DNA from 4 places in the Trichocoleus desertorum AS-A10 genome. Region 1 is predicted to be linked to each of the others. Evidence: predicted binding sites of a transcription regulator. Region 1 holds the regulator's gene; each other region holds the start of a gene.
The links. Region 1 encodes NtcA, which controls nitrogen genes in cyanobacteria. Its sites were predicted from a motif close to TTTGTANNNNNNNNTACAAA; they were not measured.
Positions count from the first base shown of each region.

Region 1 (5,138 bases):
TGGTGTGATGGTCATCAATTTCTAAGTCACCCGTCGCTCGCACCTCTAGGTCAAACAGCCCATGCGAAGCAATCTGATGCAACATGTGGTCGAGAAATGGAATACCTGTGGCGGCTACACAGCGACCCTGTCCATCCAAATTAATGGTGACATGCACATCTGTCTCACCCGTTTTGCGACTGACTGAGGCCACTCGTCCTGAAAATACGGGTTCTAATGATGCTCCGTTGGCCTGCTCGAAGGCTGTGCGGTTCTCTTGGGAAGACGCTTCATGAATGCTAGTCTGCATAGGCCCTACTCAATAGTGGGAAGTAAAAACTGAGAAGTAGAAACAGGAAGTAAGAAACTTTGAGCCTGCACAGGCAGGCCAAACGGTTGTAGTCACTGAATGGCAACCACTACATCCCCATGATCTCATAGCCAGAATCAACATAGAGGATTTGCCCTGTCATACCGCTGGACAAATCACTGCATAGGAACGCCGCTGTATTGCCAACTTCTAGTTGAGTCACAGTGCGCCGCAGGGGTGCCACTTCTTCCACATGATGAATCATGTCCAGAATTCCCCCAACCGCAGAGGAGGCGAGAGTTCTAATTGGGCCCGCAGAAATGCCATTGACTCGAATATTGTGGGGGCCTAGTTCTGCCGCCAAGTATTTAACGCTCATTTCTAAGCCCGCTTTGGCAATGCCCATAACGTTATAGTTGGGCACCACACGCACCCCGCCCAAATAAGTCAGAGTGACAATGCTGCCGCCTTCTGTCATCAGGGGTTTAGCGGCACCACTGAGCTGAATTAAGGAATAAGTGCTGATGTCTAAGGCTGTGGTAAATCCTGGCCGCGAGGTGTTGCTAAAGTGGCCAGATAAGTCATCTTTGTTGGCAAAGGCCAGACAGTGAACCAAGATATCTAGCTTGCCCCACTTCTCCTTCACAGTCTCAAAGGTGGACTGAATCTGAGCATCATCTTGCACATTGCAAGGCACAAACAAGCTGGGTTGTAGCGGTTCAACCAATTCTGCTACTTTTTTTTCCATCTTGCCCCGCTCATCGGGCAGATAGGTAATCCCTAGGTTGGCACCCGCTTTATGGAGTTGTTGGGCAATTCCCCAAGCAATTGAGCGATTGTTAGCAATGCCTGTGACTAAGGCATTTTTTCCGGTCAGATCCAGCATGGCAATCTCTTCGTTAAGGGCAATTACGAGAATACTCAAAGATGGGGGCTTAAAGATATTGACATCGACTGTTGCTGGTAGGGTGATACGCTGCCTTGAGTCCTATCACGAGATATCTGTCTTTAGGGGGAGTAAGATAGGGTCTAAATAGGCCGCTGACAGCCAAGATCCGTTCGTTTGTGGTCCTCGAAACAGCAGTTAAATTCTTCAGCCATTGGCGATCGCTGGCAGATTGTGTATCAAATAGAACAAAAAATGACTCTAGAGTAAGTTTAAGTGTTCTAAAGTCATCAATTGCTTACAGTTGGCTCACCTTCGTAAGGTTCATCTCCAGACGAGCGGCCCATGAAGGTTGGAGAAGGGCATCGAAAAGGTAAAAGGATATGGTAATGACGCAGGATAGGCCGTTAGCATCTGTGTTTCGTCAACTGGGAGGCGGAGCATTTCCTCCCGTGATCGAAACGTTTGATCGAGGCAAGACGATTTTCTTCCCCGGTGATCCAGCGGAGCGTGTCTACTTTTTGGTCCGAGGTGCGGTCAAACTGTCTCGCGTTTATGAAGCGGGCGAAGAAATCACCGTAGCTTTGCTGCGAGAAAATAGTGTTTTTGGGGTTCTCTCGCTGATTACGGGCAATCGTTCCGATCGCTTTTATCACGCAGTTGCTTTTACTCCGGCGGAATTACTGTCGGTGCCCATTGAACAAGTGGAAAAAGCTCTCAAGGATAACCCAGAGCTGTCGATGCTGATGTTGCAAGGGTTGTCTTCGCGCATCTTGCAAACTGAGATGATGATCGAAACCTTAGCCCACCGGGATATGGGATCACGCTTGGTCAGCTTCTTGCTCATCCTCTGTCGTGACTTCGGCGTTCCTGGCCCTGACGGGATCACAATTGACTTGAAATTGTCGCATCAGGCGATCGCAGAAGCGATTGGTTCCACCCGCGTCACAGTCACGCGCCTACTTGGAGATCTGCGACAGGAGAAGATGATTTCCATCCATAAGAAAAAAATTACGGTTCATAATCCCGTCGCTCTCAGTCAACAGTTCAGTTGATCTGCTATGGTTAACCTCTAGTAATAACAAGCGCTTACAGCGACTTGAATACAGCTCTCTGGCCGAGGAAGGTGCTTCATGGCACTCCTGCGAGGAAACAAAGAGAGCCGTGATGCTCTCCTGACGCTGAGGCAAGGCAGCAACTTTTGCTATCTGGGTCTGCTTGTTGTCGTCCTACAGGTGTGATGGCACACAAAACTTCCAGGGCATGAGATAGGCTGTATCTGAGTTGGGTGTGAGCCAAATGGCTTCCTGAGGGTAGATGACCAGCGGGTACATCTTAATTGTGGCAATCTTGGTGTTGGGGGGTGTGATCGCAACGGTGGGCGATCGCATCGGTACGCGCGTAGGCAAGGCTCGCCTCAGCTTGTTTAACTTGCGTCCCCGCAAAACCGCAGTCTTGGTGACGATTGTCACGGGTGGCATCATTTCCGCTTCTACACTCGCCATTTTGTTTGCTGTGAGTGATCAACTCCGGACTGGCGTTTTTGAATTGGGCAAAATTCAGAAAAACCTCTCTAGAGCGCGAGAAGATTTAGCAAAGACGAGAGTTCAAAAAAATCAAGTTGAGCAAGAGCTGACCCAAGCCCGCGCCGAGCAAGTTTCGGCTCAACAACGGCTGGATCGAATTAATTTGTTTCTTAAGGCCGCGATCGCCAAGCAAGCGACGACAGAAGCACAGCTAAATCGTACCCAAACCCAGCTAGGCCGAGTCGAGACTGAAAGAGCCCGCACCGAAGCTCAGCTCGATCAAACTCAGAGCCAACTGAGCCGCGCGGAAGCAGAAAAGGATCGGATTGAAGATGCCAAAGACCGCACCGAAGCAGAACTAAACCGAACTCAAACGCAACTAAGCACTGTTTCTCAGCAAGCAACGGGACTCCGCTCCGAGATCGACCGACTGGATAACGAGCGCCAAAACTTGATTAAAGAAACTAAAGATTTAGAGGTTCAACAGGCCAATCTAGAGAAAGCTGTCCAAACCTTGCAGCGGTACTACCAGTACTATCAAGCGCAGTATGAAACCCTACGCCAAGGCAACGTCGCTCTCTTCCGAGGACAAGTGTTGTCAGCAGGCGTCGTGCGGATCGTTTCTCCCACGGGCGCTCAGCAAGCAGTAGACCAATTACTGCGAGAAGCAAATCGTAACGCTATCAAGTTGACCCGTCCTGGTGCTGGTCAAGTCAGCGAACAGATTATTCAAATCACCAGACCGGAAGTAGAACAACTGGTTGACCAAATTGAAGATGGTCGCGATTACGTCATTAGAATTCTCTCAGCGGGTAACTATGTCCTAGGAGAAAAGAGCGTTCAGGTGGTGGCGAGCGCTACGTTCAACCAAGTGGCATTTCTGTCTGGTGATGTCATTGCTGCCGCTTCAGTTGATCCATCTACCCTAACTGAAGCCGACATTCAAAAGCGGATCGAACTGCTGCTAGCCGCCACGGAGTTTCGAGCCAGAGGCGCGGGAGTACTCACGGAAGGAGTACAGATCGCTGCGAATGGTCCTAGCGTCACGGCAATTTTGAGCTTTGCTGAGCAGTTGAAGCAATATCGCCAGCCGCTCGATTTAAAGGTTGTCACTACGGGTGTGATCTACACAGCAGGCCCACTGAAGGTGGAGTTGTTAGCGATTCAGAATGGCCAAGTGGTGCTGAGTACTAGTCGGGACATTCCTCAACCCAATCGTCCTCAACCCAACAGCAGTCCATCTCCTCAACCCAACAATGCCACTCCTAATCCAAACAATCCAAACAACAGCGTGACTCAAGAAGACGCTAATTTTGAGTTTCAACATTCAGACCCTTACCCTGGAAAGGCCCCCAATTCCAAGCCGTCCGATTCCTCTCCCAGTCCCTTCGTCAGTCCTGACGATTTGTAACGGCAGGTCGTTACAATGAAGCAGAGTAACGCTGACAAGTTAGATCGTTTCTTCGTTCTGCTGGCAAATGATTAGAATTTCATGGTCTTGAATCCTCCCCCCAATCCTGATCAGCCGATCATCTTAGGCTTCGATCCTGGTCGCCACAAATGTGGTTTAGCTGCGATGGGAGTAGACCGGACGCTACATTACCACCAAGTTATTGCAGCGGATGAAGTGGTAGCTACGATTCAACAGCTCCAAAAACAGCTACCCATCTCGATCGTAGTGATGGGGGATCAAACGACTGCGAAAACTTGGAAACAAAAGCTAAGTGATGATTTACCCGATCCGCTCCGGGTCGTCTTGGTAGACGAGCGCTACAGCAGCTTAGAAGCTCGCGATCGCTACTGGAAGATGTACCCCCCTAAAGGCTTGTATCGTTTGATCCCTCAAGGGATGCGAACCCCACCGCGATCGCTCGATGATATTGTGGCAATTCTATTGATTGAGCGTTACTTAGAACGCCTAGTCGCATCTGCTTAAACTTAAGCTTAGAACTGGGCGCGAATCGTGAACGAGTAGTCACCACCCGGTTCTAGTTGATAGTCACATTTCTCTAAAAAGCGCCCTAGAGGTTCTTGGATCAAAGCTCTACCGAGAGAAGGCTGCACTAATAAGCTGCCTTGCTTAAAACACCACTGAAACTGCCACTCAAATTGATTAGCTCTGACTTCCCCCTCAATTTTGCCCTGATTCCACGACTGATGCGTGATCCGGACATGAGCAATGGTTTCAGGTAGACGGTTAGCACTCACAGTCTCTACTTATCTCACTACAGGCTTACTAGCCAACTGGGCCTCCGCTTCCAGCACCCACAATACCAAACCTTTCGCTACCTGAGTAAAGACAACCGCATTACCTTTGGTAAGCAAACGTCCAGCCGCCCTTTGAGCTGTTTCCAGTGAGGGAAAAAACCGAACATAACTATAAAAGCACCCTTGATAACAAATGGCGCTCATCGGATTAGGCATGTCAGGCAGCTGA
Region 1 is NZ_JAMPKN010000001.1:370,586-375,723, reverse strand. Features, by position in the region: gene hisB (imidazoleglycerol-phosphate dehydratase HisB) at 1-289, opposite strand, end outside; gene fabI (enoyl-ACP reductase FabI) at 399-1,214, opposite strand; gene ntcA (global nitrogen regulator NtcA) at 1,565-2,230, shown strand; gene NDA01_RS01670 (DUF3084 family protein) at 2,493-4,112, shown strand; gene NDA01_RS01665 (pre-16S rRNA-processing nuclease YqgF) at 4,194-4,637, shown strand; gene NDA01_RS01660 (DUF3146 family protein) at 4,646-4,909, opposite strand; gene NDA01_RS01655 (hypothetical protein) at 4,919-5,138, opposite strand, start outside.

Region 2 (5,138 bases), on a different contig from region 1:
CGTTTTCTGGTCTGTTATCACGAGGATCAGTTGTCATATTTACACTCTCTTAAATAAAGACCTTATGTCACAAGATTAGTCCTTAGCTTTGCAAAGGTTTTCTATCATTGGGTATGAGTGCCCCTATGACTAATTCGAGAGGAAATCTGAACTAAAAATAATCTGTTTCGGTATAACTGATTACAATTCGGCTTCACGGTCAAGATTAGCGGGGTTTACCCGAAATATAGCCAGTTTGCCGCAGAAAACGACGTAATTCGGTAAAGTACTGCTGGCGATCGGGCCCTTTGTAAGCTTTTTGGACTTTTTGCCAGCCATCTTGTTCTTGGCCGAGCAAGTATTTATCAGCTAAGTAGGCAGCCAGCGCCCCTTTCCCATACTCCACATCATCATTCTGTCGTTCGACAAAGGTTTGCCACCAGAAATAGGCATCGTTATGAATGAGCTTGGGGTACTGGCGAGTTACATCCACCATTTTGCCTTGCCGATATTGCCAAATCTGGAGTGGGTAGCCAGAGGCAGCGTAGCTACCAAAAGCATAAGCAAAGGCATCATTGCGCCCGTTAAACTCTGGTACTCCGTTCTTGTCCAAGTCTTGCAGTTGGTACCCCCCATTGCCCCACTCAAAGCGATCGTAACTGTACTTTCGAGAGTTGGGGTTGTAACGGTAGATCAGCGAGTAGGTGCAACAGTGCGCTCCACCTGTAAACAGATCGATTAACACTTCTGGCTCTTGGTTGCCATCTAAGTCGCGCACTTGAAAGGCAGCCTGAGCGTTTTCTTTGGCCCAATCTGTCCCTAAAGCCACTAGAGGCCAATTCCCTTCACTATCTGGCAAGGGTTGATCAAGCAGTGTTTTTCCACCACGGGTGATTTTTAGGCGTAGGTCATTAAACTGAGTAAATTCCGTGTTGGCTTTTTGGTAAGCAAGTTCTGCTTTCACGTTGCCTGCTTGAGCCGTTTTGCTGGTAGCCGTGGCGGGAGCTGGCAGCAAGATAATGCTGAGTAGAGCTAACCAGACTAATCCTGGACTCACACCAGCATTGAGCAAGTTCTTCATCGTTTTAGTTTTGCCGCCTAATTTGAGTAATCTGCTAGAAGTAGGTAAAATTCTTCACCCTATAGGATTCCCAGGATTCACAGCTATAGCAATGGACAGCAACTGCCAGCCTCTGCCAGCCTTAGGAGTTTTGTACTTAGCCGGGAATATCGGGAATATAGAGAGGGCGATCGCTCCCACAACTTCAATGACCGCAGATTCAATTCCGCATCTAAACCCATGCCACAATCTGACTTCATTGCCTTGCCAGCCACCTCCTCACCACCCATCATCGGATTACTTCCTGCGGGCGGTCAGGCAACGCGGATTTCACCGCTTCCGCTCAGCAAAGAGTTATATCCGATTGGATTTCAAGCGGTAGCATCCGGAAGAAGTGTGCGGCCCAAAGTGGTGAGCCAATATTTGCTAGAGCGGTTGCAGCAAGCGGGGATTGCTCAGGCTTATTTCATTCTGCGGTCGGGCAAGTGGGACATTCCCGCTTATTTTGGTGATGGCTCAATGCTACAGATGCACTTGGGCTACTTACTCATGGGGTTGCCCTATGGAGTACCTTATACCCTGGACCAAGCTTATCCGTTTGTCCAAAACGCGATCGTGGCACTGGGGTTTCCAGATATTCTGTTTTGGCCCGAAGATGCGTTTACTCATTTGTTACGACGGCAGGCCCAAACTGAAGCTGATGTAGTTTTGGGCTTGTTTCCTACCGACCAACCCCAGAAGGCAGGCATGGTTGATTTTGACTCATCCGGGCAAGTGCAGCTGATTATTGAGAAACCGAGTCAAACTACTTTGCAATATATGTGGGCGATCGCGGTCTGGAATCCAACGTTCACTCAGTTTCTCCATGACTACCTCAAGGAAATCGAAGCAGCCAAGGCCCAAAATTTAGGACCCCGATCGCCCCAAGAACTCGCGATCGGGGATGTGATTCAAGCGGGAATTACAGCAGGGTTGCGAGTCGAAGCAGAGGTGTTTGAGGCAGGGGTATACCTCGACATTGGCACCCCCGAAAATCTGGTTAAAGCGGTGCAGGATTACGCACGCTTAGATCCTGAGATTGGTTTAGCTCCGGAAGTTTGAACTAGCTGGACCCAGGATCAGCTTCAGAGGTCGATTCAAAGGTTCTACGATAGCGCTTCCGCAAAATCAGGCCCAACGTCACCTCCTTCATCAGCCAGTACAAGCCAGTAATAACGATGAATGTGACGAACATTACGAGGGCAGGACGCTTAGCTACTAAATCATCTACGACTTTGTCTGCTACGGAGTCTAGGCGTGTGACTAAATCCCAACTGTTAAAACGCAAGAATCGCCCTAGGTAGATGCCGAGCGCACTCAACGCATGCAGAACCAATTCTGCCCAAAGCACATAGCGATGCCGTTGTCGTTGGTTGAGGTAATGGCCCAAGTTGATCAGCGATAGGACATAAGCTTGAAATCCCGCCAGAATAAACAACATATACTGCGGTACTAGGACGAGAGTGACAATCCACTCGGAAAATCCTTCGCGAATGTCGTAAATTAGATGAATGATGTCAGTCAGAACGTAGGGAGCGTTGGGTAGAAAGGCGACAAATACCAACAAACCCAACCACCAAAGAATGGAGGGCTGCCGACTTCTACGAAATAGCCAAACGCTCAATCCTAACGGGATAAGAGCTAGGAATAAGTTCCAAGCCATCCAATCACTGTTACGGTGTAAAACCTTGCCAGCAAACAGAATCCAGTTGAGCAGTTCTGCTTTCATAAGCATTCAATCAAGAACGAATCAGCAGCGATAACTTGCCCTGAAATGCGCAATTAGGGGCGATCGCTTCTTCATACTAGCCGCAGGTTTTCACTCACCGTCAAGATAAAGCCTAAAATGGAAGTAGGTTTGCGTCATCCAACTCAGCTTCAGGGGCAAACGCTTTTAGAACCCGGTCCAAATTAAGTCGCATCGGATAAATTTCAGGTATTGGGGAACTAAAAACCTAAAGTTTAACGTCAAGCAAGAAAGCTCCTGATAACGCTACGTAATCGGTGGATGAAGTATTAAGCAAATCCTACGTGTGGTGTCGGGGAGCGGTTGATTTCTAACTCCTAAAAAAATCCCTCAAAAATCGCCCAATTAACGGGTTGGATTCTTGAGGGATTTTCTTTAGCAAGCTTGAAGGGTAACTCTTGAGCAATGAAATACTAAAGCAGGCGGGCCAGCAAATCGAAGCATAGTTTAGGCGATCGCTGGCCTTGCAATCAATATCCAATCCCTAACCTAATGAGTGAATGATTAGCGGAGGTAGTTGGCTTCGGCTTCCAACATGCGAACTAGATTTTCGTCTCCGTTGGCTCTAGCAACTTCTAGGCGGTGTTGCAGGCTTCTCTGGATGTTTTCCCGATGAGCTTGTACGGTTCTGGTTGCGGCTTCTCGATGATTTTTGTTCATGACGGACTGTTTTTTCTGCTTGATTATGCTTTTAACTGATCTCTAAGTTAACATTCCCAGCTCGCAGTCTGTAACGTCCATTACCAAAAATTTAAGATCGCCTTGTGAAATTATGCCCATGTCTCTGCCTCAGCGACCCTCGATTGCTCGCGATCGCTATGCCCAATTGCCCCGACAAGATTTGGTGGTTTGTGCCAGTTTGGTGCAGAATCCCGCTAACCTAGGTGGGCTGTGTCGCACTGCGGAGGCGTTTCGAGTGGGGTCGGTGGTGGTGGCAGATTTAGCCCTGACCCAGAATTTGGCGTTTAGGAATTTGGCTGTTTCAGCTCACCATTGGCAACCTTTAGAAGCTTGTTCGATCTCAGCTTTGCCTGCTTGGATTGCAGCTCAACAGCAGGCGGGTTATTCTGCGATCGCGCTGGATTTAAGGGCTGATGCGGTGCCTTTGTCTGAGTTCAGTTTTCCTAGGCGAGCGGTGTTGGTGTTGGGGCGTGAGCTGACGGGGATTCCAGCGGAGATTGCAAATCTTTGTGATGTGGCGATCGCGATTCCTCAGTTTGGCATGGTTGAGTCTTTGAATGTGCAGACTGCGGCGGCGATCGCGATTTATGAGTATGGGCGGCAGTATCCTTTATCTGAGTTGAGTTAATGAACCGAGCCATCGGGGGCACTCGCCCCGAACCCCCGCTGGAGGACGCAGCCGTCCTCCAGACCTCCTCCAGAAGGTAATTTTTATGCCACAACCTCATTTAATTACTCTGTTAACTGATTTTGGTTTGAGTGATGTTTATGTGGGGGTGATGAAGGGGGCGATCGCTCAGGTTAATCCTGAGGTGCGAGTGATTGATTTGACGCATCAGGTTCCGCCTCAGGATGTAGTGGCGGCTCGGTTTTGTTTGATGAATGCTTATCCTTACTTTCCGCCTGGAACGGTGCATGTGGCGGTGGTTGATCCGGGGGTGGGAAGTACAAGGCGGGCGATCGCGATTGAGTTGGAGGATGGGTTTTTGGTGGGGCCAGATAATGGGTTGTTTAGTGGGGTTTTGAGTCAGCAGCGGGCGATCGCGGCAGTGGAGTTAACGAATGCTCGATTCTGGCGATCGGGGCAACTGAGTGCGACGTTTCATGGTCGTGATATTTTTGCGCCTGTGGGGGCTCATTTGGCGAGTGGGGTGGCGTTGCGGGAGTTGGGGCCAGTGGTTGATCTGCAAAGTTTGGTGCAGTTGCCGATTCTGAGTTATCAGTCTGAGGGTGACAGGATTGGGGGTTCGGTGCAGTATTGCGATCGCTTTGGTAATTTAATTACGAATATTCCTGAAAGTGCGGTGGTAGAGCAGGTTTGGACGGTTGTGATTGGTGAGACGGAAATTATGGGGGTGTCTAGCTACAGCGATCGCCCTGCTGGGACGTTGTTAGCATTAGTAGGAAGTCATGGATGGGTTGAAGTTGCGGTGAATGGGGGAAGTGCTGAGGCTAGTTTGAAATTGCATGTTGGAGATGCAGTTGAGGTGCTGCTAAAACCAAATGCTTGGGGGCGCTTGCCCCCAAACCCCCGCTGAGGGACGGTTGCGTCCCCCAGACCCCCTCCAAAAGGGTGGCTCTTGTTGGTGTTTTAAGGTTTTTGATAGAGGGAGGAGAGGAAATGACGACTTC
Region 2 is NZ_JAMPKN010000009.1:33,646-38,783, reverse strand. Features, by position in the region: gene NDA01_RS14065 (hypothetical protein) at 1-37, opposite strand, end outside; gene NDA01_RS14060 (hypothetical protein) at 206-1,060, opposite strand; gene NDA01_RS14055 (sugar phosphate nucleotidyltransferase) at 1,280-2,140, shown strand; gene NDA01_RS14050 (DUF1361 domain-containing protein) at 2,142-2,807, opposite strand; gene pirA (arginine synthesis PII-interacting regulator PirA) at 3,330-3,485, opposite strand; gene NDA01_RS14040 (TrmH family RNA methyltransferase) at 3,604-4,134, shown strand; gene NDA01_RS14035 (SAM hydrolase/SAM-dependent halogenase family protein) at 4,220-5,044, shown strand; gene NDA01_RS14030 (DUF2301 domain-containing membrane protein) at 5,128-5,138, shown strand, end outside.
Region 2: the regulator NtcA is predicted to act here: its motif matches at 3,553-3,572, upstream of pirA (arginine synthesis PII-interacting regulator PirA).

Region 3 (5,138 bases), on a different contig from region 1:
GACCCTTTTCTTTGGCGATGATCAGGGGAGCGGAATCTGTTAGGGCAATGAAGCCGAGCTTGGCCGTAGTGACTTCTGGCGCATCAGCGGCGGCAACATTAACCGCAGGAGCAGCACTGGGGGAAGTGCTAGCAGCAGTATCGGTCGAATTGGAGGACGTACAGCCGTGGGCGAGTAGAGTACCTGCGGCTGTAACGCCTGCTGTCAAGATGAATTTCCGTCTCGAAAACTTCGTCATCCTCGTTCACCAATACTCAAGTTATAAGTTGTGAAAATTTTGGGGTGTTGGTAGTTTTCTATACCAACAGCTTGTCATTACCCTACCGATGTTGCTCTAGATAAAATGTTACCCATGAGCAATTTTGAAGTTTTTCTACAGGTTTTGGCGTTTTTGTCTGTAGCGAAACATACTTGTGGTTTTCAAGCCGTAACTACCTACCTCGCAATCCATCTGGGGGATGTGAGGCTTGGGGTGCAAGCAGCGATCGCTCCCTCAATGTGCCTCTCGGTTATCACCGTGATTGAGCGAGAGGCAGTAAGGAAAACAACGGCTAATCAAGCATCAATGACAACCTTGCCGATGGGATGAGCAATACAGGTTAAAATCCAGCCTGCGGCTTGCTCACTGGCATCCAATGCATCCGGCTCACCTTCATAGTGCACTTGGCCTTCCAGCAGTTTTTGTTTGCAAGTGCCACAGGTGCCTGCCTGACAACTGCTATCTAGCTCTACCCCTGCTTGAGTCGCTACATCCAATAACGTATCTGCTTCGGTACAAGCAACTTCTTTGCCAGATTTAGCAAAGCTGGCGATCGCAGGTTGAGCGGGAGGAGCAGGGGGAGCTGAGGGAACTGGCGTTGCCACTGCCACAGGTTGATAGCTGGATGCCGCAGGGACATTGACAGCCGCAACCGGGCTAGCAACTACCTCATCTTCTACAGAAAATTGAATTTGAGCAGAAGTTTTTAGGGGAGTCGTGCGGATTTGAGCGCCAAAGTTTTGGATCAGGAGATTCGTGAGAAATGGTTTGAGATCTTCGCAAGGAATGGATTTCTGTACACAGGTGCCTAAGACGGCATGTTTGCCAACCTTGCCACCCATGTAGAGGTCTACGCCTTCCACCGTTTTGCCATCTTTGCGAACTTTAGTCCCCATGAGGCCAATATCAGCCACTTGAGGTTGACCGCAGGAGTTGGGGCAACCTGTCCAGTGAATCCGCACCGATTTCGGCAAAGAGAGTTCTGAATCCAATTCTTGAATCAGGGCTGCGGCGCGGTTCTTGGTTTCAATCAGGGCAAAGTTGCAGAACTGGGATCCCGTGCAGGAAACCAGCGATCGCGAGAGCGGCGCAGGATCAGCGGTAAAGCGTTGCAGCAGAGGCTCTTTCAGGAAGGGGCCTAAGCGGGAATCAGGAATATTGGGAACAATCACATTTTGTTCAACACTGAGGCGAACCTCTCCACTGCCATAAACTTCGGCGAGACGCGCTAAGTCGAACATATCTTGGGCGTAGAGGCGGCCTACTGGAACATGTAGTCCCACATAATTTAGTCCGGGTTGCTTCTGAGCGTGAATGCCGACATGGTCACGCTTATCCCAGACAATCTCATCTTTGGGAGCAGCCGTCTGGAGCGCATGACCCATTTGTTGCTCAACTTCTGAGCGGAACTTATCGAGACCCCACTCATCAATCAGCCACATCAAGCGCGCTTTTTGGCGATTGGCCCGCAGACCGTGGTTGCGATAGACCAAGAGAATCGCTTCACACAGAGCCACCACATCGCGGGGATCAACCCAGACATTCATGGGGATTGCCGCTTCACAGCGCTTGGCGGAGAAGAAGCCACCGACTAAAACATTGAAGCCTAGGTTGTTGTTTTTGTAGGCGGGGACAAAGGCGATGTCATTGATTTCCGCGTGGACTGAGTTATCTCGGCAGCCCGCGATCGCAATATTAAATTTCCGAGGCAGGTTGGTAAAGGAGGGATTGCCTTCACCGTTATTGGTGATCATGTCCTGCACTTTACGGACGATGCCGCGAGTGTCGATCAACTCGTCTGCATCAATGCCTGCAACGGGAGAGCCTGTGATGTTGCGGACGTTGTCCATGCCAGACTGGATACTGGTGAGACCCGCTTCCTCAAAGCGACGGAAGATATCGGGTAAATCTTCGATGCGGATGCCGCGCAACTGAATATTTTGCCGAGTGGTAATGTCACCGGTGCCGTCTTCACCATAGCGTTGTAGCACTTCGCCGAGAACTCGGACTTGGCCGCTGGTAAGGATGCCGTTGGGAATCCGCATCCGCAACATAAACTTGCCAGGAGTGACAGGTCGGAAGAACACACCCAACCATTTGAGGCGGTAGTCGCGATCGGTTTCATCCATCGCTTCCCAGCCAATTTGAGCAAAGCGATCAAGTTCTTTTTTGACCTCTAAACCGTCTTTTTCAGCTTTGAGTTTCTCAAATTTATTGCTTCCAGTCGCTGGATTGGTTGCTGCGGTTGTCATGAATCTACCCGTGTCACTGCTGGCTTTAAGCAAGGTTTGAATTCAGATGAATTCAATGTAATTTGCCGTTTAACGTTTCTTACCAGCTAAGGTTATGAGTACTTAGCTAGTGAATTCGTATCTATAGTTACAAAATGTTTCTATATATGAAACACTTGCATGTAAGTCATGCTGTTTTGACATAACTCGTTGATTTCAAACGATCTAAAAAACATTTGATTTTGCAACAAAGGATACAAAAGACCTAATTAATAGGTGCTGCTTCAAAAAAATAAAAGCCTATCCAAATAGTCTGGATAAGCTCTTTAACTAGGAGAATGAGTTCGCTTAAGCAATTAATAAGTTGTTTTCTCTCTAGGTTCTGTTTCCCAAGTTTCAAAACTGGGCACTGATTCCAACTTTTTAGCTTTTTTGGGTTTGCGAGATGGGCGATCGCTGCCTACATACCAGTAAGAGGCTCCAACCAGGCAAGCGCCACCAACCCAGTTACCAAGAGAAACAGGAATCAAGTTTTTGACATACCCGATCCAAGAAATTTGCTCAGGATCATGAGGGATAAATAGACCCAATCCCATTAGGGTCATGTTGGCGACGCTGTGCTCAAACCCTGCACCCACGAAGGCAAACAGACACCAGAAGATCAGCACTAACTTCGCGATATCCTCTTTAGTCTTAGCGGCCATCCAAATCGCTAAACAAACCAAAATGTTGCAAAGAATGCCGCGAAAAAATAGCTCCATAAAGGGAGCCTGCATTTTTCCAGCCACAGCTTCTAAGACAAAATCCTTGATCGGTCCTTTAGCCAAAAGCCCAGACTGAACCAAGAGCAGGGCTAGCAGCAGAGAGCCAGCCAAGTTACCAATAAAGCTGATGCCCAAGACTTTCCAAGTGTCTTTCCAGGTAACTTGTTTAGCGAGACTGGCAATTGTCATGAACATATGATTGCCAGTGAATAGTTCGGACCCAGCAAAAATAACTAATGACAAAGCGACCGCAAATGAGGCTCCCATTAAGGCTTTAACCGCAGGTGATCCAGCCGCATGCAAGGGTGCGCCGATGGAAAAAACCAGCATCACTCCAAAGCCAACGTAAATTCCTGCCAATACAGATAGAACTAGGAATTTAGGCAAGCTGTTTTCAACCAGTTCTGCTTTGGTGCGGGCAGCACTAATAATAGTCGCGATCGCTTCTTTCGTCATAATCAAGTCCTTTTAAAGCTGCTTTGAGCCAGGAAATTTAATTTCAAATCAAAATCTTTGACTTTGAATTTGAAAGTGTATCTCTAGCTGCAAAATCTATGTTTATGTAACTTCTGCATAGAAAGAATATTTGTATCTTTAACTACAAAAATCATCAATCAATGCAATTACTGCATGAATCCCATGCTGAGTAAAAGTTGTTTTCTATACAGTTTTCTGAGAATCTGCATCATTCAAGACAGTTTGAAAAAAACTGAGTTGAGCTAAAAACGCAATCTGCTTGGAAAAAATTACTTAATTTTTAATTAATTTATGCGGTTCTTGGATTAGCTCAACGAACCAAAAAAGGTAATCAAATATACAAAAACTGCATAATCCTGGTGCAATCTGTACTATTCACAAAGCATGTTCAGGTAGATTTTTTAGGCAGTTAGGAGGCTGAAAACTCCCGTGATCGGTAGTGCAGGAACTGATTTGGAGCCTTATGCGACAATTGAACGAGCAGAACTTCTATAGACTGAACAATGGATCGTCGTACTTTTTTAACTTGGGTTGGCGTTGGTGGAATTGCCAGTTCTTTGCCAGTGGCGATCGCAGCTTGTTCTAACAAAACGACCACAACTTCCAACGAAACAACATCCAATCCTGCGGTCAATTCAGGCGCGGTTGCTCGTGCAGACGGTTTTCAACCTGTAGGAACTGTGGCGACTTTAGATCAAAAAGGTCAATTGGGCGATCAGAAGTTTGTTTCGGGGCCTTTGCTTGTGGTCCGTAATCCAGATAGTCCTGACGCTTTAGCCGCAGTTAATGCTAGCTGTACTCACAAGGCCTGTCTCGTAGACTGGCAAGCCGAGCAGAAAGTTTTTGTTTGTCTTTGCCATGATTCTAAATTTGGTACGGATGGCAAAGTGTTGCAAGGACCTGCGACAGAGCCGCTCAAAACTTACGAGACAAAGCTGGAGGGAGATACAGTTTTAGTGAAAGTATAGATTTTAGTGAAAGTATTAACACCCCCGATTTGCCAATGTTAGAGGTTTTGGAAAAAGCTCAGGCTGCGGCACAACAAGCCGATTGGCCGCTACTGAATCAGTATTTGCAACAATTCTCCGCTGCTGTAAAAACGACTCCTCAAGCTGAGGAAAATGGGCCAACAGTAGCAGCGCTAAAGCAAATTCTAGATTTGGCGATCGCGGCTCTCGCGACGGGAGACTTCCAATCGCGCTGGGATCTAGCCAAAGTGTTTCCTACCTTAGCCGCAGTGGTTGGTCAGATTGGGCAAAGTGTAGGTGGGTTAATTGCACCGTTGATCGAGATTGTGCAAGACGATGCAGCCGAGGTCGAACTGCGTTGGTTTGCAATCCGAATTCTGGGTCAGTTCAACCATCCAGCAGTCATCAAAATCTTGGTGCAGTTGCTGCAATCCGAGGA
Region 3 is NZ_JAMPKN010000029.1:23,691-28,828, reverse strand. Features, by position in the region: gene NDA01_RS23920 (CmpA/NrtA family ABC transporter substrate-binding protein) at 1-238, opposite strand, end outside; gene NDA01_RS23915 (hypothetical protein) at 353-589, shown strand; gene NDA01_RS23910 (ferredoxin--nitrite reductase) at 556-2,511, opposite strand; gene NDA01_RS23905 (formate/nitrite transporter family protein) at 2,847-3,710, opposite strand; gene NDA01_RS23900 (QcrA and Rieske domain-containing protein) at 4,235-4,699, shown strand; gene NDA01_RS23895 (HEAT repeat domain-containing protein) at 4,735-5,138, shown strand, end outside.
Region 3: the regulator NtcA is predicted to act here: its motif matches at 2,626-2,645, upstream of NDA01_RS23910 (ferredoxin--nitrite reductase).

Region 4 (5,138 bases), on a different contig from region 1:
AGGGCGGAGATAATAACAAACCTCGAAAGTGCTAAGGAACCGAGTGCGTAGCTGCCGCCCCGCATAGCCTAAGCCAACGGTGGCAATGTCTTCCAGAACCGGATTTAAGAGAATAAAGGGGCGTTCTCCGGCTTCATCAGCCATTTTTTGCACCTCAGCCACTTCTACTGAAGTCGGGGCAACCATGAGAAAGGCTTGGTCTTCTGGTAGCATCTTGCCTTTCAGCTCACCAATCCCTCGAATCTCAAAAGGTTTCTCTCCCCAGTCCCGCCGCGCCAGAGCCGCCGCACCAGCATCAGGAAAAAAAACTTTGAAGTTGGCTCCCACATCTTCAAAAATACTCAAAAACTGCTCAGCGATCGGCATAGGTTTGAGTTCGGGGAAATTGAGTTCCACCTGGATCCGGCAAACACCAGCTTCTAGGGCTGCCTGGGTTGCAGTTTTGGCTTGCTCGATCGCGTCTTCAAGGTTTTTGGGAAGTTCAGCCATTGTTCAGTCAGGTTCTTGAGGGCTTATGGGTGCCGAGGAAGATCACTAGCCTGCTATGAGCGGCTCCCTACTAATTGTACGGGCATGAGTCGCTCTAGAACCTGCTGGAATACGGTGGCTGTCCAATCAATATCTGCGATTGTAGTATCTCGGCCTAAGGTGAAGCGAATGCCGCCTTTCGCCAAGCGATCGCTATATCCCATTGCCAGCAAAATCGGACTGGGAGTTGTTTTGCCACTATGACAGGCAGAACCTGCACTAATCGCAATCCCCGCCAGATTCATTTGGCGCACCAAGGTTTTGCCATTTAGGGTTTCGCTATCGGTAGCCTGGAGACAAACGCTGACATGGTGCGGTAAGCGGTTCCAGCGATCGCCCGTGACAGTTACGCCTGGAATCGCTAGTAATTGATCAAACAAGCGATCGCGCAGCCGAATTAAGCGGGGCGTTTCGGTGGCTAGTTCCGCGATCGCCAGTTCTGCCGCTATGCCAAACCCTGCGATCGCAGGTACGGCCTGAGTCCCAGAACGCAGCTTAAACTCTTGCCCACCACCACCGATCAGCGGCACCAACGCCACTCCAGGTCGCACATACAAAGCCCCAGATCCTTGCGGTCCATACAACTTGTGGCTAGACAACGAGAGCAAATCTACCGGAAGCTGCTGCACATCTAGCTGCAAACGGCCTGCGACCTGCACGGCATCAGTATGAAACAATGCGCCATGATTACGAGCAATTTCACCGAGCACCTGGATGGGCTGCAAGGTACCAATTTCGCTCTGCCCGTAGATCACTGAAACTAAAACCGTATTACTTTGCAAGGCATGGCGTAAATCCTGAGGATTCACCCGCCCCTGAGCATCCACAGGTAAGCGAGTTACTTCCCATCCCCACTGCTCCAACAAGCGCACAGGCTCTGCGATCGCCGAGTGCTCCACGCTAGAAATAATCACATGTTGAGGTGTGGTGTACTGCCGCGCTACTCCCAAAATCGCCAAGTTATCCGATTCGGTGCCACCGGACGTAAACGCGATCGCTTCAGGTGGAGCGTTGAGCAAGCTAGCCACCTGAATGCGAGCCCGTTCTACCAACGTTGCGGCCCGACTGCCCCACTCATGCAAGCTGGAAGGATTACCCCACTGCGCCGCCAAAGCCTGCTGCATGGCAGCGATCGCTTCGGCACGAGGGGGAGTTGTCGCACTGTAATCCAGATAGATTTGCATGAGTAGTCGCGTTCTAAAGCTTTAAATCAAGGCGTTGCTTTCTTCCAGCATACCTTTCAATCCCAAACGTACCGATTCAGTCAAGATGTCCCGCTTTTGGTTTAGGATTGGGAGCCCTTTGAAGCAATTAATTGTATCCCTAACGACAGAAAGAATTAAAGTTAGCTGCCTCTTGGGGTAGAACGAACCAGCGTATCTAATTCGCTTCTAGGCTGAGGAACTTCCAACTATTGCTGCATAGGATGATCGCAAGTCTCAGTATGAAAACGGAGCTTATTAAGCAAATGGCACCAGAACAACAGCAAGAGCAAAACCTACCTCAAGAAGCTCAGCAACTCCCCGAATCAGCCCAAAAGATCTTCCAAGCTGCAATGCGAAGTGCTCAGTCTGATGGTCTGTCTCAAGAGGGAGCGATGAATGTCGCTTGGACCACAGTCAAGCATGATTACGTTCAAGGCAGCGACGGTAAGTGGCAGCGCAAGCCCGAGGACGAACACAGATACAAGTCAACGGTCGTCAGCGGTAACTAAAAAGTGTGGCAATTGCGGCTCTGGAGTGACTACAAAAAGCGTAGTTAAACTCATCCCAGCTTACCTTAACCCCTCACAAAAAGTGTTGGGGTTATTTTTGATTCTTGTCTGAGACTAAGACGATTGATTTCGAGACATTACCACTCAAGTTGCAGGTGGAGCCGAGATAATGGAAACCGACGCGATCCTAGAAATCCGTGTACAGAATTTGCTCCTGAAACTGGAAGACATGGAGCGGAGGCAAGACTCTACCGTCAAAGCAATTTTTCAGCTTTACGAAGCAGTGCGCTGGCTGAACGCAGGCAATCACGAACGAGTCGCCAGCGAGCTGGAAGACGCCATTATGACGTTACAGGAAGCCGCGAAGAAACCTCATTAGCGGCTAATGGTAATGATGCTATGGGCTAGGGCAACCTCTAGACATGCATCCCTCATTGCCGTTAGGAGCGTTATTTTGCTTTTTCCGGTTTCCCTTCGATCGCGTTTTTGCCTCAGTCTACTGCTGATTTTGAGCCTAACTGCTTGCCAACAAGTGCAATCTCAGCCACAGCAATCTGCACCTGCACCACTGCCCCAAGATCCGTTAGTTCAGGCTTACTTCAATCACGAACCTGCTACCAAATACACTGAGCCTTACCGCCAACAAACTCGCCCTGGCGATAATCTAGAGCAGCAAATTATTGACGCGATCGCCTCAGCGCAATCTACCGTAGATGTTGCTGTTCAAGAACTGCGGTTGCCCAAGATTGCTCAAGCCTTGATCGATCGCCAAAAAGCAGGCGTAAAAGTACGGGTAATTTTAGAAAACACCTATAGCCAACCTTGGAGCGCGATCACCGAGGCTGAATTAGAGAAGCTACCCGAACGAGAGCGCAGCCGCTATGAGGAATACCAGAAACTCGCAGACCTCGACCAGGACAGCAAACTTACCCCAGAGGAAATCAACCAAGGCGACACTTTAGTCATGCTGCGGCAAGCGCAGGTCCCTTGGATTGATGATACCGCCAACGGCTCTGCTGGCAGTGACTTGATGCACCATAAATTTGTCGTGGTGGATGGACAACGCCTAATCATCACTTCGGCCAATTTCACTACTAGTGATATTCATGGCGATTTCTCTCGCCCTGCCAGTCAAGGCAACGCTAACAACATGTTGCGGATTCCCAGCGCCGAATTAGCTAGCTTATTCACCCAAGAGTTCAACACTATGTGGGGCGATGGCCCTGGAGGCAAGTCCGATAGCAAGTTTGGCCTACAAAAACCCTATCGTTCTCCCCAAACAGTTGTGCTTGGCAGCACTTCAATTACAGTGCAGTTCTCGCCTACCAGTCCCTCCCGTCCCTGGAGTCAAAGTGGGAGCGGACTAATTGGCAAAACCTTGAGTACAGCTCAGCGATCGGTGAATTTGGCGTTGTTTGTATTTTCCGAGCAGCGTTTAGCGAATGTCTTAGAAACTAATCATGAACGAGGCGTACAGGTACAGGCTGTCATCGATCCTAGTTTTGCCTACCGTTCCTATAGCGAAGCCTTAGACATGCTGGGCGTTGAACTTAAAGACAAGTGCCGAACCGAACCCAACAACCATCCCTGGCAAAACCCTATTAGTACAGTGGGGGCACCACGCCTGCCACCTGGAGATTTATTGCACAACAAGTTTGGCGTTGTTGATCAAGCCACTGTGATTACGGGGTCTCATAACTGGACTGATGCTGCCAATACAGGCAATGACGAAACATTAGTCGTGGTTGAAAGCCCAATAGTTGCGGCTCACTACGAGCGAGAATTTGAGCGGCTATATAGCAATGCCATCTTGGGGGTGCCTCCAGCAGTACAACGCAAAATGGCTGCCCAAGCGAAACAGTGCCAGTCAAGTCAGACTCAGCCTAAGCCAACCTCAAAGCTCAAAAGCCAGCGATCGCCCGCTCCATCAACCCCTACAACCTCGCAGCCCCAGACCCCACCTAACTCAGTGGTGAACCTCAATACTGCTAGTCTGCAAGACCTGGAGACGTTGCCCGGTGTCGGTCCTGCGCTAGCCCAGCGCATTATTCAAGCTCGTCAGCAAAAACCCTTTACTTCGCTTACCGATCTCGATCGCGTGTCTGGTGTTGGCCCCAAACTCCTCGATCGCTTAGAGCCTTACGTCACTTGGTAAAGTTAGCCACCCGTTTTTGGGGCGCATCCACTCGCAACTCCATTTCTGCATGACTCACTGTGAGCCAAGGTTGCCCGAAATAAATCTGGGCCAGCGGGCTGTTTACAGGCACTTCCAAATGTCCTTTAACCACACCCAAACGTGTGTCTAAATGGGCTGCAAAAGAGAGTAAAGCTGAGTCCAACAGGCTAAAACTAGTAGCCGAAAAAGGTTGCCGCCAGAGAGAGAACGGTGGTTCATAACGTAATGAGCAAAGCAGGCGATCGCCTTGGCGCACCGTGACTTGCTGAGTTTGCCCCGCCTCCCAAGTAAACTCTGCTAGTTCTTTAGGCAATCCCCAAATTTCTCGCCCTCCTGCGACCGAATCTGGGTGATCGACATAGATATGAGTCACCCAACCGCCAATATTGCCAGCCTGACGGATCAGCGTCGCCACAATCAATTCGTTGTACTCCAAGACTGACCCCGCCTGATAAGCACTGAGATACACACTGGCGACTGCTTTGCCAGGCCACGGCTCCAGCACTTCCAAACCCGACGGCAGCAGCGATCGCACAGAAGCACTATCTACTAAATGTAATGTCTGCAAAGCGTGGCCTCGCAGTGTCCAAGGCGCAGAGGGATAAGGCACAGCGTTATTCTCCTGAGGTGAATAGGGGCAAACCAATCACACTGTAAAAACTCCCGTGGGCAAATCACTCTCTCTCGCGTCAGACTTACTTGAGAGGCTGGGCTTGCTAT
Region 4 is NZ_JAMPKN010000009.1:93,037-98,174, forward strand. Features, by position in the region: gene NDA01_RS14270 (DUF1995 family protein) at 1-489, opposite strand, end outside; gene NDA01_RS14275 (cysteine desulfurase family protein) at 543-1,712, opposite strand; gene NDA01_RS14280 (ChaB family protein) at 1,973-2,242, shown strand; gene NDA01_RS14285 (hypothetical protein) at 2,412-2,621, shown strand; gene NDA01_RS14290 (phospholipase D-like domain-containing protein) at 2,697-4,397, shown strand; gene NDA01_RS14295 (acetoacetate decarboxylase family protein) at 4,387-5,064, opposite strand.
Region 4: the regulator NtcA is predicted to act here: its motif matches at 1,843-1,862, upstream of NDA01_RS14280 (ChaB family protein).